DNA from 4 places in the Bradyrhizobium sp. JHI2711 genome. Region 1 is predicted to be linked to each of the others. Evidence: predicted binding sites of a transcription regulator. Region 1 holds the regulator's gene; each other region holds the start of a gene.
What was found. The regulator LexA, encoded in region 1, represses DNA repair genes until DNA is damaged. The targets are predictions, from matches to a motif close to TGTTCNNNNTGTGTTCNG.
Positions count from the first base shown of each region.

Region 1 (3,203 bases):
CTGCATGCGCTCGCCCGCAGCGAGGGCGCCGAGACCATCGACCTCGGAATTGCCGCCGATACACTGGAGGCGACGTCCGCCGGCATCCGCCGCGCGCGCGAGAGCGGCGCCGACATCCTGATCACGACCGGCGGTGCCTCGGTCGGCGACCACGACCTGGTCCAGCAGGCGCTCAAGGGCGAAGGCATCGCGATGGCGTTCTGGAAGATCGCGATCCGGCCGGGCAAGCCGATGATGCACGGTCGGATAGGCGCGATGCGCGTGATTGGCCTGCCCGGCAATCCCGTGTCGTCCTACGTGTGCGCCTTCCTGTTCATGGTCCCCTTGATTCGCGCCCTGTCGGGCCGTTCAGCGATTCATCATCGGCGCGAGCGCGCCGTGCTGGGCCGCGATCTCGCCGCCAACGACCAGCGCGAGGACTATCTGCGTGCGCGGCTGGAGGAGCGCGACGACGGCACGCGCGTCGCCCTTCCGGTCAGCCATCAGGACTCCTCCCTTCTTGCGAATCTCGCTGCGGCACAGGTACTTCTGGTGCGCGCACCGTTCGCGCCGAAGGCCGAGGCCGGCACGCCTTGCGAGGTGCTCCGGCTGCCCGTCTGAGCCGCCCAGCCACACGCATTCCGCGAGCTTGGCCGCGTTCACCATAAATTAAGCAGTTGCGGAACACATATCGAACATATAGTGTCCGTTCATGATTTGTTTCGAGGATGTAGCGGCTTAGTGCCGACTTCATCGTGTCGGAATCGAACGACATCAACCGGGGGACTTTGGTCGAGATGTTGACGCGCAAACAATACGAGCTTCTGCGGTTCATCAGCGAACGTCTGAAGGAAAGCGGCGTGCCGCCGTCCTTCGATGAGATGAAGGATGCGCTCGACCTGCGCTCGAAGTCAGGCATCCATCGCCTGATCACTGCGCTCGAGGAGCGCGGCTTCATTCGCCGCCTGCCCAACCGTGCCCGTGCCATCGAGGTGATCAAGCTGCCCGAGCTCCAGGCCGCCGCCGGCAATCGCCGTGGCTTCACCCCGAGCGTGATCGAGGGCAATCTCGGCAAGGTGCGCGCGAGCTCCAGCCCGCCTGCGGACGATGGCGAGCGCCCCGTCGCGGTACCCGTGATGGGCCGCATCGCCGCCGGCACGCCGATCGAGGCGCTGCAGACCCGCAGCCATACCATCAGCGTGCCGCCGGACATGCTCGGCTCGGGCGAGCACTACGCGCTCGAAGTGCGCGGCGATTCGATGGTCGAGGCCGGCATCCTCGACGGCGACATGGCGCTGATCCAGCGCAACGAGACCGCAAATACCGGCGACATCGTGGTGGCATTGATCGACGACGAGGAGGCCACGCTCAAGCGCTTCCGCCGCCGCGGCGCCTCGATCGCGCTCGAGCCCGCCAATGCCGCCTACGAGGTCCGCATTCTTCCGCCGAACCGCGTGAAGATCCAGGGCAAGTTGATCGGGCTTTATCGGAAGTACTGATACCGGAAGTCTCAAGCGCCGCGCGCGCTTCGATCGGCATCGGCGATCCAGGATCGGAGCGGATACTTGTCCGCTCCGGCCGGATGGTTTGTCTGGTTCTGCGCCAGCTGTCCGGTCCATCTTCCCGCGCGACATTCGCCCGTGCAGGCGCGCAGCAATCTCTCTCTGCTTCGCCGGTAGAGTTGTGCCGGCAGTGCTGATAGCTGCGGCCAAATGCAAGGACGCGAGGTTTGTTCCTATCGAATCCGGGAAAGATAATGTGATCGCGTGCTGCGAACGCGAGCCGCAGATTTGCCCATAACCGAGCAGAGCGTTGTATGCTTCCACTCTGATAGAGGCCTGCGCCTCGAAAGAGACGCGGGTCGCTATCCCAGCATGAGGAGCACCCGATGTGTGACTACAGCCTGCATGCCGTCGCGACGCGCCCCGCCGAAGTCGGCGAGACGATCGTCACGACAACCTTCCGCGGCACCTCGACGCGCGGTTTCGCTTCCGAAGCCGATCCCTCCGTCGCGGTCTGTCTGCTGCCGGGGACGGAGCTCGCTTTCGCCGACAATGTCCGCTACGACAACCGCTGGATCTGGACGCGCACCGTGAACTCTCGCGTCGGCAAGTTCGGCAAGATCGACCCGCACATTCCCGATCGCCATCATGACGCGATCGAATTCCCCGACGGCAAATACGTGCTGGTGACGCAGCTCGTCGAAGGCCAGCGCGCGACCGTGCTGCAATTGCCGGTGACGCAGCCAGCCCCCGAGCGCGAGCACAAGCCGCAGATCGTCGCCGACACGCGGCCCACGATCACGCGCCTGCCGATCGGCTGACGCCCTTCGGCCGACAGGCCGAGCCCGGGATTGAAATTGCCGTCGCCGGCCGAGGCCGGCGAGCCCGGTAAGTTTGTGTTTCAGGACATTCGATCGGCGAGCCCACCGCCGCGCCTCGTCGTCGCACGAAGTTTGGGCCGTGCTGCCCGCATTTTGAACGTCCGCTCCGCAGCCAAATGACCGATGCTGTCGTGGTTTGAGGCGGCGGACACGCTCGATGAAGACCTTCATTCGCGTCGTTGAACTCTGGGTACCCGAACGGACGCGCATGCGGCTGGAATTCGGCGGCGGCCTCTACGACGATGGGCTGTCCGCGTTCAAAGCCGTCAGCGAAGAGCTGCACTTCGGATATGACGAGGGACTTCCAGGCAAGGCCTGGGCCTGTGGCCACCCCGTCATCCTCACGAAATTCGCCAACTCCTATTTCAAGCGGACCGATCAGGCCGCTGCGGCCGGCCTCACCTGCGGCGTGGCGGTGCCGGTGTTCGCGGGCGAATTCCTGCAAGCCGTGCTGGTGCTGTTCTGCGGCGACGACGAGGCGCATGTCGGCGCGATCGAACTCTGGCACAACGATCCTGATCTCTCGCATGAGATGGGGCTCGTCGATGGCTATTACGGCACCGCGGACATGTTCGAATTCAACTCCCGCCACACCAGATTTCCGCGCGGCTTCGGCCTGCCCGGACGCACCTGGAAGGCGGGCCTGCCGCTGATCATCAAGGACTTGCACGACGCCAAGAGTTTCCTGCGCTGGGAGGATGCCGCCAAGGTCGGGATCAATCTCGGCGTCGGCGTGCCCTACCGAACCGGTACCGACCAGACCTGGGTTCTGACATTCCTCTCCGCGCAGGCAACGCCGATTGCACGACGCTTCGAAATCTGGGTCCCGAACGAGGACCGT
Region 1 is NZ_JBPZPT010000001.1:368,708-371,910, reverse strand. It holds gene ACTEK7_RS01785 (molybdopterin molybdotransferase MoeA) at 1-600, shown strand, start outside; gene lexA (transcriptional repressor LexA) at 777-1,478, shown strand; gene ACTEK7_RS01775 (hypothetical protein) at 1,868-2,302, shown strand; gene ACTEK7_RS01770 (GAF domain-containing protein) at 2,520-3,203, shown strand, end outside.

Region 2 (3,203 bases), on a different contig from region 1:
TCGGCCAGCGTTCGCGCCACCCGCAGCACGCGGTGATAGCCGCGCGCCGACAGGCGCATGGTCTCCGCGGCGTCGCGCAGCAGCTTGGCGCCTTGCGCATCCGGCTTTGCGATCTCCTCCAGCACGGAGGCGGGCGCCTCGGCATTGGTGCGGACATGGGGCAGGCCTGCATCCGCATAGCGCGCCAGCTGGATGTCGCGCGCCGCCGCCACGCGGGCGGCGACCTCGGCCGATCCTTCCGACGGCGGCGGCAGGATCAGGTCGGCGGCCGTCACCGCCGGCACTTCGATGCGCAGATCGATGCGGTCCATCAGCGGACCGGAGATGCGCGCCTGGTAATCGCCGGTGCAGCGGTCGATGCGGCCGCGCTTGCAGGCATAGCCGGGCTCGAACGCATTGCCGCAGCGGCAGGGATTCATCGCCGCGACCAGCATGAAGCGGGCAGGGTAGGTGACGCGATGATTGGCGCGCGACACCGCGACCTCGCCGTTCTCGAGCGGCTGGCGCAGCGAATCCAGCACGCGCGGATCGAACTCCGGCAATTCGTCGAGGAACAGCACGCCCTGATGCGCCAGCGAGATCTCGCCGGGCTTGGCGCGCGCGCCGCCGCCGGTGAGCGCGGCCATGCTTGCGGAATGATGCGGCGAGCGGAACGGGCGCCGCGCCGTCAGCGCGCCGCCTTCGATCTCGCCGGCGACCGAGGCGATCATCGAGACCTCGAGCAGCTCGCTCGGCGACAGCGGCGGCAGGATCGACGGCAGGCGCGCGGCCAGCATCGATTTGCCGGCGCCCGGCGCGCCGATCATGAGCAGGTGGTGCCCGCCGGCGGCCGCGATCTCCAGCGCGCGCTTGGCGCTTTCCTGGCCCTTGATGTCGCGCAGGTCGAGCGGCGAGACGGCGGCCTCGTGCACCTTCGGCGTCGGCCGCGACAGCACCTGCGTGCCCTTGAAATGGTTGGCGATCTGGATCAGCGAGTGTGCGGCAATGATCTGGATGTCCGGGCTCGCCCATGCCGCTTCGGAGCCGCAGGACGCCGGGCAGATCAGACCTTCCTCGCGCATATTGGCGCCGATCGCGGCGGGAAGGACGCCGGCCACCGGCGCGATCGAGCCGTCGAGGCCGAGCTCGCCGAGCACGGTGAAGCCGGTCAGCGCATCCGGCGGGATGGCGCCGATCGCGGCCATCAGCCCGAGCGCGATCGGCAGGTCGTAATGGCTGCCCTCCTTCGGGAGGTCGGCCGGGGCCAGATTGACGATGATCCGCCGCGCCGGCAGCGCCAGCCCCGAGGCGATCAGCGCCGAGCGCACCCGCTCGCGCGCCTCCGACACCGCCTTGTCCGGCAGGCCGACGATGGCAAAGGCCGGCAGGCCGGGCGCGACCTGCACCTGCACGTCAACCGCCCGGGCCTCGATCCCCTCAAAGGCGACGGTAGAAACCCGCTGAACCATGCCGAACCAGCCTGCCCATTGCTGCAATTAGGGGTAGCAGAGCGCGGCCGTTTCCGCAAGAACAATACGGGAACAATCGCTTGGCGGCCGGTCAAATCCTAACCAATCGTAAACGCAGCCCAGACACTACGTCTCGAATGCCACCTTCTCTCCTCAGCACATTCCAACGAATGTCCGCTACTCCTAGGGCTGCGGGATGGGCCGTGGTCTAACGGGTGAACAGTTCAAATGCTTGCAAATCGCCGGAGAAGCGAACGTCGGGTGTGCAGCCGCCTCGCCAAGATCCATTTTGGCGCGGGCTCGCTGCCGCGGGATTGCACGATCACGGATATTTCGGATGGCGGCGTGAAAGTGGTGGCGGAATTTCTGGAAGTGCCGCCGCAATTCACCATCATCTTCGCGCCTGATTATTCCCGCCAATGCCGCCTGCGCTGGCGCATCGGCTGCGAATTCGGCGCCGAATTCGTCGACTGAACATCAACAGGCGCGCCCCTTAACGGGACTTTAGCGTTAATCGGTAAGCATCTCTGATCAGTTGCCGAGTGATCAGAGTATGCCCAAGCGTTCGTTCCTCGCCTTTCCCCCGGCGGGATATCTGTGTTCCGCCGTCCTGATCCTCGCGCTCGGCGGCTGTCAGACGGCCGGCATCGACGACGTCACCGGTGCGCTCGGCGGCAAGCGGGAGTCCGCCGCCAAGCTTGACGGCAAGTCCGACAGCAAGGCCGACCCCACGCCGGAGATGGACGCACTTCGCGAGCGTTATCGCGCCAAGCCGAGCGATCCCGCCATTGCTCTCGAATACGGCAAGGCGCTGCGTGGCAGCGGCCAGCGCGCGCAGGCGGTCGCAGTGCTGGAGCAGGCCGTGCTCGCCCGTCCCGGCAACAAGGCGCTGCTCGCCGGCTACGGCCGCGCGCTCGCCGACAACGGCAATTTCCAGCAGGCCTTCGACGTCCTCGGCCGGGCGCATTCGCCCGAGGATCCCGATTGGCGCATCCTGTCGGCGCAAGGGGCTGTGCTCGATCAGCTCGGCCGCAACGAGGAAGCCCAGCAATATTACGCCGCGGCGTTGAAGATCGTGCCGAACGAGCCGACCGTGCTGTCCAATCTCGGCCTGTCCTACATGCTGCAAAATAATCTCTCGAAGGCCGAACAGGTGCTCGGCCGCGCCCATCAGCGCAATCAGAACGATGCGCGGGTCCGCGCCAATCTGGCGCTCGTGCTGGGATTGCAGGGTCGCGAGGCCGAGGCCGAAATCCTCGTCAAGGCAGACTTGCCGCCGGACCAGGCCGCGGCCAAAGTCGCGGCGCTGAAGCAGCTGCTGGCGAAAAAGCAGCAGCGGGCGGACAGGTAATCCGCCCTAGAGCATGATCCGGACCCGAAGGGCCGCGTCAGCGCAAAGTGTGAAGCGGTTTTCCCTCGCGACAAACGCGGAAGGCGCTTGCGCGGAGATCATGCTCAAATAAGCCGCGTCTACGACGCCTTGCGATGCGGGGCCGAGCTGCGTCCTGACTTGCCCTTCAGCTTCTTCAAAAGCGGCTCGAGCAGCGAGCGCTTCGGCTTCTTCACCTCGCCGCGGCCGGCGAGGCGGTTCGCCATATTCTGGAACAGAACGGTGGTGCGGTGGGTCCTGGAGACCTCCGCGATCATCTGGCCGTTATTGGCCGCGGTCGAGAACAGTTTCGAATCGAACGGGATCACCGTGATCGGCTGGCTCTCCATGGTCTTGGCGAAGGCCTTGACCTCGATCTCCGCGCG
Region 2 is NZ_JBPZPT010000002.1:230,433-233,635, reverse strand. It holds gene ACTEK7_RS13630 (YifB family Mg chelatase-like AAA ATPase) at 1-1,448, opposite strand, end outside; gene ACTEK7_RS13625 (PilZ domain-containing protein) at 1,677-1,922, shown strand; gene ACTEK7_RS13620 (tetratricopeptide repeat protein) at 2,002-2,799, shown strand; gene ACTEK7_RS13615 (CpaE/TadZ family protein) at 2,919-3,203, opposite strand, start outside.
Region 2: a site for LexA is predicted at 1,506-1,523, ahead of ACTEK7_RS13630 (YifB family Mg chelatase-like AAA ATPase). Genes of this name have one in related genera too.

Region 3 (3,203 bases), 2.0 Mb from region 1:
GCCAACTCGACCCTTACCAATCCAGGAAGGCGGCCTTCGGGCCGCCTTTTGCACACACGTCACGTCCGCACCAGGCCGGTAACATTCTCGTTAACGGCAGGCATGATGACCTGGTGCGTCCGAAAAAGCCGTGTTCGCTGATCACACTTGCAAGACGCCTCAGTGCTCTGCGGCAACGCCGCCGCCGACCGGGGTTGCAAGCGTGGAACTTCGAGCCTCCCGGCGATTTGTGGAACTCGCCGGTGGTTCACAAGTGATCGGTGCCATCATGGATCGATTGAAGCTCTCGCTCAGGAGTGCGCTGCTCGTGGTGCCATTGGTGCTCTCGGGGGGAAACGCGCTCGGGCGCGACGACGGCCGCTACGCGAACTCTCCTCTGAAGCCATGGTTCGACAGTTTGCGCAGCCATCTCGGTCCGTGCTGCTCGGACGCGGACGGTTTTGCCCTCGCCGATCTCGACTGGGAGTCGCACAACGGGCGCTACCGTGTCCGCATCGACGGACAGTGGATCGATGTGCCGGATGAGGCCGTCATCACCGAGCCCAACCGGGCCGGCCGCACGATGGTGTGGCCGGTCAAGACTGCGTTCGGGATTTCGATCCGCTGCTTCATGCCGGGGAGCATGATCTGAGGCGGGTCAGCGCGACCGCTTGGATTTGCGCTTCGATGATTTCTTGTTCGACGATTTCTTGGACGACGTCCCGGACGTTTTCTTGGATGCTTTCTTGGACGTCTTCTTGGCGCTCTTGCGCTTCGAAGCCTTCTTCGGGACCTTCTTGCCCTTCTTGCGTGCCTTCGACAGTCCGATCGCGATGGCCTGCTTGCGGTTCTTGACGCGGCCGCCGCGCCCGCCACGGCCGCTCTTCGCGGTGCCCTTCTTGTAACGCCGCATCTCGGTGGCGACATCGCTTCCCGAGCTGCGTGAGTAGCGGCGCTTTTTTGCCTTGCGTACCATGCATATTCTCCCTCGGCGGGGAGAACCATTCTGCACAGCCATGGTTCCGGGAGCGTGGAACGGCGCAGGCCTAAAGCGCGATGCGATGCTCTAGAAGGAGTTTGCCAGCTCGATCTCCGTTTCCAGCACCTGGATGCGCCGGGCGGCCTCGGTGAAGGACAGATCCCGCGCATATTGGCCGGGCTGATAGGCCTCTTCGCTGAGCCGCTTCAGCTTGAGGCCCTGCGCCCGCGTCATCTGCTCGCCCAGGAAAAATCTGGCGTCGTATTTACCTTGAACCTGCATCTGGCGTCTCCGTCCTGAAATCGTGACTTGACTATATGTTCTTATTTTGTTCTAACAAGGCATGGACAACAGAATTAACGAAATTCGACGTAAAATCAGAGCCTTGAGGCTTGAGATGGCCGACGTCGAGGCGTCGGTGCGCGACCTCGTCGAGCGCGATCACGACTGCACGGAAAGGGCCCTGGCGCAGATGGACTTGCGCCGGAAGATCAATCTCTTGATCGCCGAATGGAAGGCTGCCGGCGGCAGCGACGTACTGCCGAACGTCCGCGACCGGGTGCGGCTTCGTGCCGTGAAGACAGGCGGCAACTCCGCGCGCGCAGCCGAGCGCCGCTGAGATCCTTGGCGTCGGATACTGAAGGCCGAGTGCCGAACCAAAGATAGAAGACAAAGGGCTCCGCAATGCGGAGCCCTTCATGATTCCAGGGAGCGCTATTTGGTGTCGGTCATGCCGCCCTTGTTGGTCATGGTGCCGCCCTGATCGGAGCCGGGACCGGCGCCGCCTTGGCCGGACGGATCAGCGCCCTTGGAGGACTTGGTGTTGGCGCCGGTGGTCTGTGCCGACGACATCGAGGATCCATGCTTAGTCTTGTGCGATTTGGCCTGGGCGGCAAACGGCGCGGCGGCAAGGCCGGTTGCCAATATTACGGCGAGAGCGAGCTTGGTCGTCTTCATGCGGGGAAACTCCCTGAGTTAAATTGACGCAGGCAGCAAACCTGGCGTCGCGGCAGGAGTTCCCGGCGAAGTATCTTCCGTGCGTCACGCACGCTTCAAGTTTGCTTGTCCTCGGCCAGGATGAACACGGCGCCGGTGAGCGTCGCGCCGATCGCAAAGGTCGTCACCAAGGTGAGGGCGAAGACCATCGCGGCCTGGCTTCCGCCATTGTTCAGCAGGTTGGCGACGGCTGGATTGGACAGGACGAGCGTGAGGCTGAAAATGAGGCCTAGCGCTGCGCCCATCATTGCATGCGTCATCAGCTTGATAAGGCCGCTGGCAGAGATCAGCTCAGACGACTTCTTGGTGCGCATGGGACGGCATCCCGAACTGCCACGCCAACGCGCATTTGATCGCCGGGTTCCGTTCCGCTGAAGGAATTGTTACCGCCCGTTTCATCCGGCGTTCATGCCGGGCTTGCCAAGATGGGCGCCAGCAAAACGGGAACATCGATATGGGTAAGGTCGTCTTTCTTTACCGCTCGCTGGCCTATCGCAACGCGGCCGCGGACATCCTGCGCAAGGCGCGCAAGCTTCCGCTTGGCGCGGAGCGGAGCGCGGCCCGCCGCTACGCGAGGGCGCTGCGCGATCTCGCCCGAACGGAAGCCTGGCTCGAAGGGCGCGTCGCGCGCGAACCACGCACGGCGCAGCGCATGAGCAGCGCAGCGTCAGGTTAACCGGATGCGCGTTGCAATTCGGCAGCGCCGGCGGTGTCGAACTTGCTTGGTGCAGCCGCCGCGGTCTTGCGTGTCAACGGCACCTCAAGACGGCACAGCAGGCCCTCGGCGCGCCAATCGAACTGCGCCTGTCCGCCAAGCTGGGACTCTATGCTCGCAAGCAGGCTTCGCGTGCCGAAGCCGCGCGATTTCGGGGTCTTGACCAGGGGACCGCCGGATTCCTCCCAGCTCAGCGTGAGCAGCTCCTCGTCGACCTGCCAATCGATCGCGAGCCGCCCCGCTCGCGTGGATAGCGCGCCGTACTTTGCCGAGTTGGTGAAGAGCTCGTGCAGTGCGAGCGCCAGCGTCTGGGCCATCGCCGGCAGCAACTGAACTTCGGGCCCTGCCAATTTGATCTGGTCACCCAGCGAATAGGGCGCAAGCTCCTCGTCGATCAGCCTGGAGAGCTCGGCGCCCTGCCAGCTCGACAGCGACAGGATGGTGTGCACGCGCGCCAGCGCATTGATGCGCCCCTCGACGGCGTTGACATAGGCCTTGACCTCGTCGGCCCGGGTGAGGCGCACGATCGACTGC
Region 3 is NZ_JBPZPT010000001.1:2,399,920-2,403,122, reverse strand. It holds gene ACTEK7_RS11285 (hypothetical protein) at 269-631, shown strand; gene ACTEK7_RS11280 (DUF6496 domain-containing protein) at 638-955, opposite strand; gene ACTEK7_RS11275 (DUF3072 domain-containing protein) at 1,046-1,240, opposite strand; gene ACTEK7_RS11270 (hypothetical protein) at 1,356-1,577, shown strand; gene ACTEK7_RS11265 (hypothetical protein) at 1,673-1,915, opposite strand; gene ACTEK7_RS11260 (hypothetical protein) at 2,011-2,268, opposite strand; gene ACTEK7_RS11255 (hypothetical protein) at 2,409-2,630, shown strand; gene ACTEK7_RS11250 (HWE histidine kinase domain-containing protein) at 2,627-3,203, opposite strand, start outside.
Region 3: a site for LexA is predicted at 1,277-1,294, ahead of ACTEK7_RS11275 (DUF3072 domain-containing protein). Genes of this name have one in related genera too.

Region 4 (3,203 bases), 110 kb from region 1:
CGCTTCCCCGAGCGTCCTGCTGTACGCCACGGGTGGTTACGCCTGGATCAACAACAAGATCAGCGTCAGCGCGCCCCCCGTTCTGAGCCTCTCGGAGAGCCAGTTCCATTCGGGCTGGACGGTCGGCGCGGGCGTCGAGGCGATGTTTGCTCCGAACTGGTCGGTCAAGGGCGAGTACCTCTATCGCAGCCTGGGCGGCGAGACCTACTTCTCGGGCGTCTTCCCGGTCAACACCGGCACTCTCGACCTCCACACCGTGCAGGTCGGCGTGAACTACCACTTCGGCGGCCCGGTCGTCGCCAAGTACTGAGCTTCGTCTCTGACGCATCATCGTCACGAAAGGCCGGCCTCGCGCCGGCCTTTTTGTTTGTTGCGGCCGCCCGTTCGCTCGCGTTTTCGGAGGGATGTGACCTCTAGGTGACACAACCTTTGGCTTCAATGGTGTAAAGCAATGACGTTGCTTGGGTCATAAGTCCGCTGCTCTTCCGCTCTCCGGAAGACCGGAATGAGAAATGGAAGTGGGGAATGGATATGAAGAAGCTTTTGCTGGCTTCGGCCAGCTTGTTCGCACTCAGCGCGTTGGCACCGGCCTCGGCGGCCGATTTGGCGGCCCGCCCCTACGCCAAGGCACCGGTGGCGCCGATCGCGGCGTACAACTGGAGCGGTTTCTACCTCGGCGCCAACGCCGGCGGTGGCTGGAGCCGCAACTGTTGGGATCTCACCAGTGTCGGCCCCTTCGTGGTCGCTCCGGCGGTGGCCGAAGGTTGTCACAATGCGACCGGCGCACTCGTCGGCGGCCAGATCGGTTATCGCTGGCAGTCCGCCAACTGGGTGTTCGGTCTCGAAGCCCAGGGCGACTGGGCTGACCTGAAGGGTTCGAACATCAGCTCGCCTGCCGCGCTCGCGCCGCTGGTGAACGAGACCAGGATCGACGCCATCGGCCTCTTCACTGGCCAGGTCGGTTATGCCTGGAACAACGTGCTTTGGTACGTGAAGGGCGGCGCTGCCGTCACTCACAACAAGTACACTGGTAGTTTTGGCGGCGTTACGCTCGACACCGCGAACGAAACGCGCTGGGGCGGTACCGTCGGCACCGGCATAGAATTCGGCTTCGCTCCGAACTGGTCGGTCGGTGTCGAATACAACCACCTGTTCATGGGCAGGCACAACGAGACCTTCACCTTCCTCGGCGTGACCACTCGCACCGACAGCATCAAGCAGGACGTGGACATGGCTACCGTTCGACTCAACTACACCTTCGGTGGCCCGGTGGTCGCGAAGTACTGATCACGATCGACGTCACATCGTCACGAAAGGCCGGCCTCGCGCCGGCCTTTTTGTTTTGGCTGGGTGCTCCGCGAGCGGTTCCGCGCGTTCCTGCTGCCAGATCCCGCCAGCACGCCAACAATCCGTTGACGATTCGCAAGTCCCACTGGAAATCCGCCGCCGTTCTTCCTACGTTCGCTGCCATACCCATCGGCGCCGATCCCGGTTCCGGGCGCAGCGCGCCTTTTTTGTTGGCGCGATCGCGCACCTTTGGGCTTCCTTGAGGGCAACTCGGATGGATGAAGTGATCAAGGCGAAGCGCCAACAACAGAACGCGGGCTCCAGCCTGCGCGCAATTACGATCCGCGGCGCGCGCGAGCACAACCTCAAGAATATCGACGTCGAGATTCCCCGCGACAAGCTGGTGGTGTTCACCGGGCTATCCGGCTCCGGCAAATCCTCGCTCGCCTTCGACACCATCTATGCCGAGGGCCAGCGCCGCTACGTCGAATCGCTGTCGGCCTATGCCCGCCAGTTCCTGGAGATGATGCAGAAGCCCGACGTCGACCAGATCGACGGCCTGTCGCCGGCGATCTCGATCGAGCAGAAGACGACGTCGAAGAACCCGCGCTCGACCGTCGGCACCGTCACCGAGATCTACGACTACATGCGCCTGCTCTGGGCCCGCGTCGGCGTGCCCTATTCGCCGGCCACGGGCCTGCCGATCGAGAGCCAGACCGTCTCGCAGATGGTCGACCGCGTGCTGGCGTTGCCCGAGGGCACCCGCCTCTATCTGCTCGCCCCCGTCGTGCGCGGCCGCAAGGGCGAGTACAGGAAGGAGCTCGCCGAATGGCTCAAGAAGGGCTTTCAGCGCGTCAAGATCGACGGCACCTTCCATGAGCTGGCGGAAGCTCCTAGCCTCGACAAGAAATTCCCGCACGATATCGACGTGGTGGTCGATCGCATCGTGGTGCGTGCCGATATCGGCCAGCGCCTCGCCGAGAGCTTTGAGACCGCGCTAAAGCTCGCCGAAGGCCTTGCCGTCGTCGAGTTCGCCGATGCGTCCGCGGCGGCTGCGCCTGCGGAGGAAAAGAAGAAGACCGCGAAAATCCACGACAAGAGCGGGCCCGAGCGCATCCTGTTCTCGGAAAAGTTCGCCTGCCCGGTCTCCGGCTTCACCATCCCCGAGATCGAGCCGCGCCTGTTCTCCTTCAACAATCCCTACGGCGCCTGCCCCGCCTGCGGCGGCCTCGGCGTCGAGCAGCATGTCGACGAAGACCTCGTCATCCCTGAGAAGGATCTGACGCTGCGCAAGGGCGCGATCGCGCCCTGGGCCAAGTCGTCGTCGCCCTATTACGTGCAGACGCTGACCGCGCTCGGCAAGCACTACAAGTTCACGCTCGACACCAAGTGGAAGGATCTGCCGAAGAAGACGCAAAACGCGATTCTCTACGGCTCGGGCGAGGACGAGATCAAGTTCTCCTACGAGGACGGGGTGCGCTCCTACGACACCAAGAAGCCGTTCGAAGGCGTCATCACCAACATCAACCGCCGCTACCGCGAGACCGAGAGCGAGTGGGCCCGCGAGGAGCTGGCGAAATATTTTCACGACGTGCCCTGCGAGGGCTGCAAGGGCTTCCGGCTCAAGCCCGAGGCGCTCTGCGTCAAGGTCGGTGGCAAGCATATCGGCGAAATCTCGGAGCTGTCCGTGAAGGGCGCCGGCGCATGGTTCGAGACCGTGCCGGAGGCGCTGAACGCGCAGCAGAACGAGATCGCGGGCCGCATCCTGAAGGAGATCCGCGAGCGCCTCACCTTCCTGCTCGACGTCGGCCTCAATTATCTGACGCTGTCCCGCTCCTCCGGCACGCTGTCCGGCGGCGAGAGCCAGCGCATCCGCCTCGCCTCGCAGATCGGCTCGGGGCTCACAGGCGTGCTCT
Region 4 is NZ_JBPZPT010000001.1:479,687-482,889, reverse strand. It holds gene ACTEK7_RS02325 (outer membrane protein) at 1-310, shown strand, start outside; gene ACTEK7_RS02320 (outer membrane protein) at 532-1,287, shown strand; gene uvrA (excinuclease ABC subunit UvrA) at 1,562-3,203, shown strand, end outside.
Region 4: a site for LexA is predicted at 1,448-1,465, ahead of uvrA (excinuclease ABC subunit UvrA). Genes of this name have one in related genera too.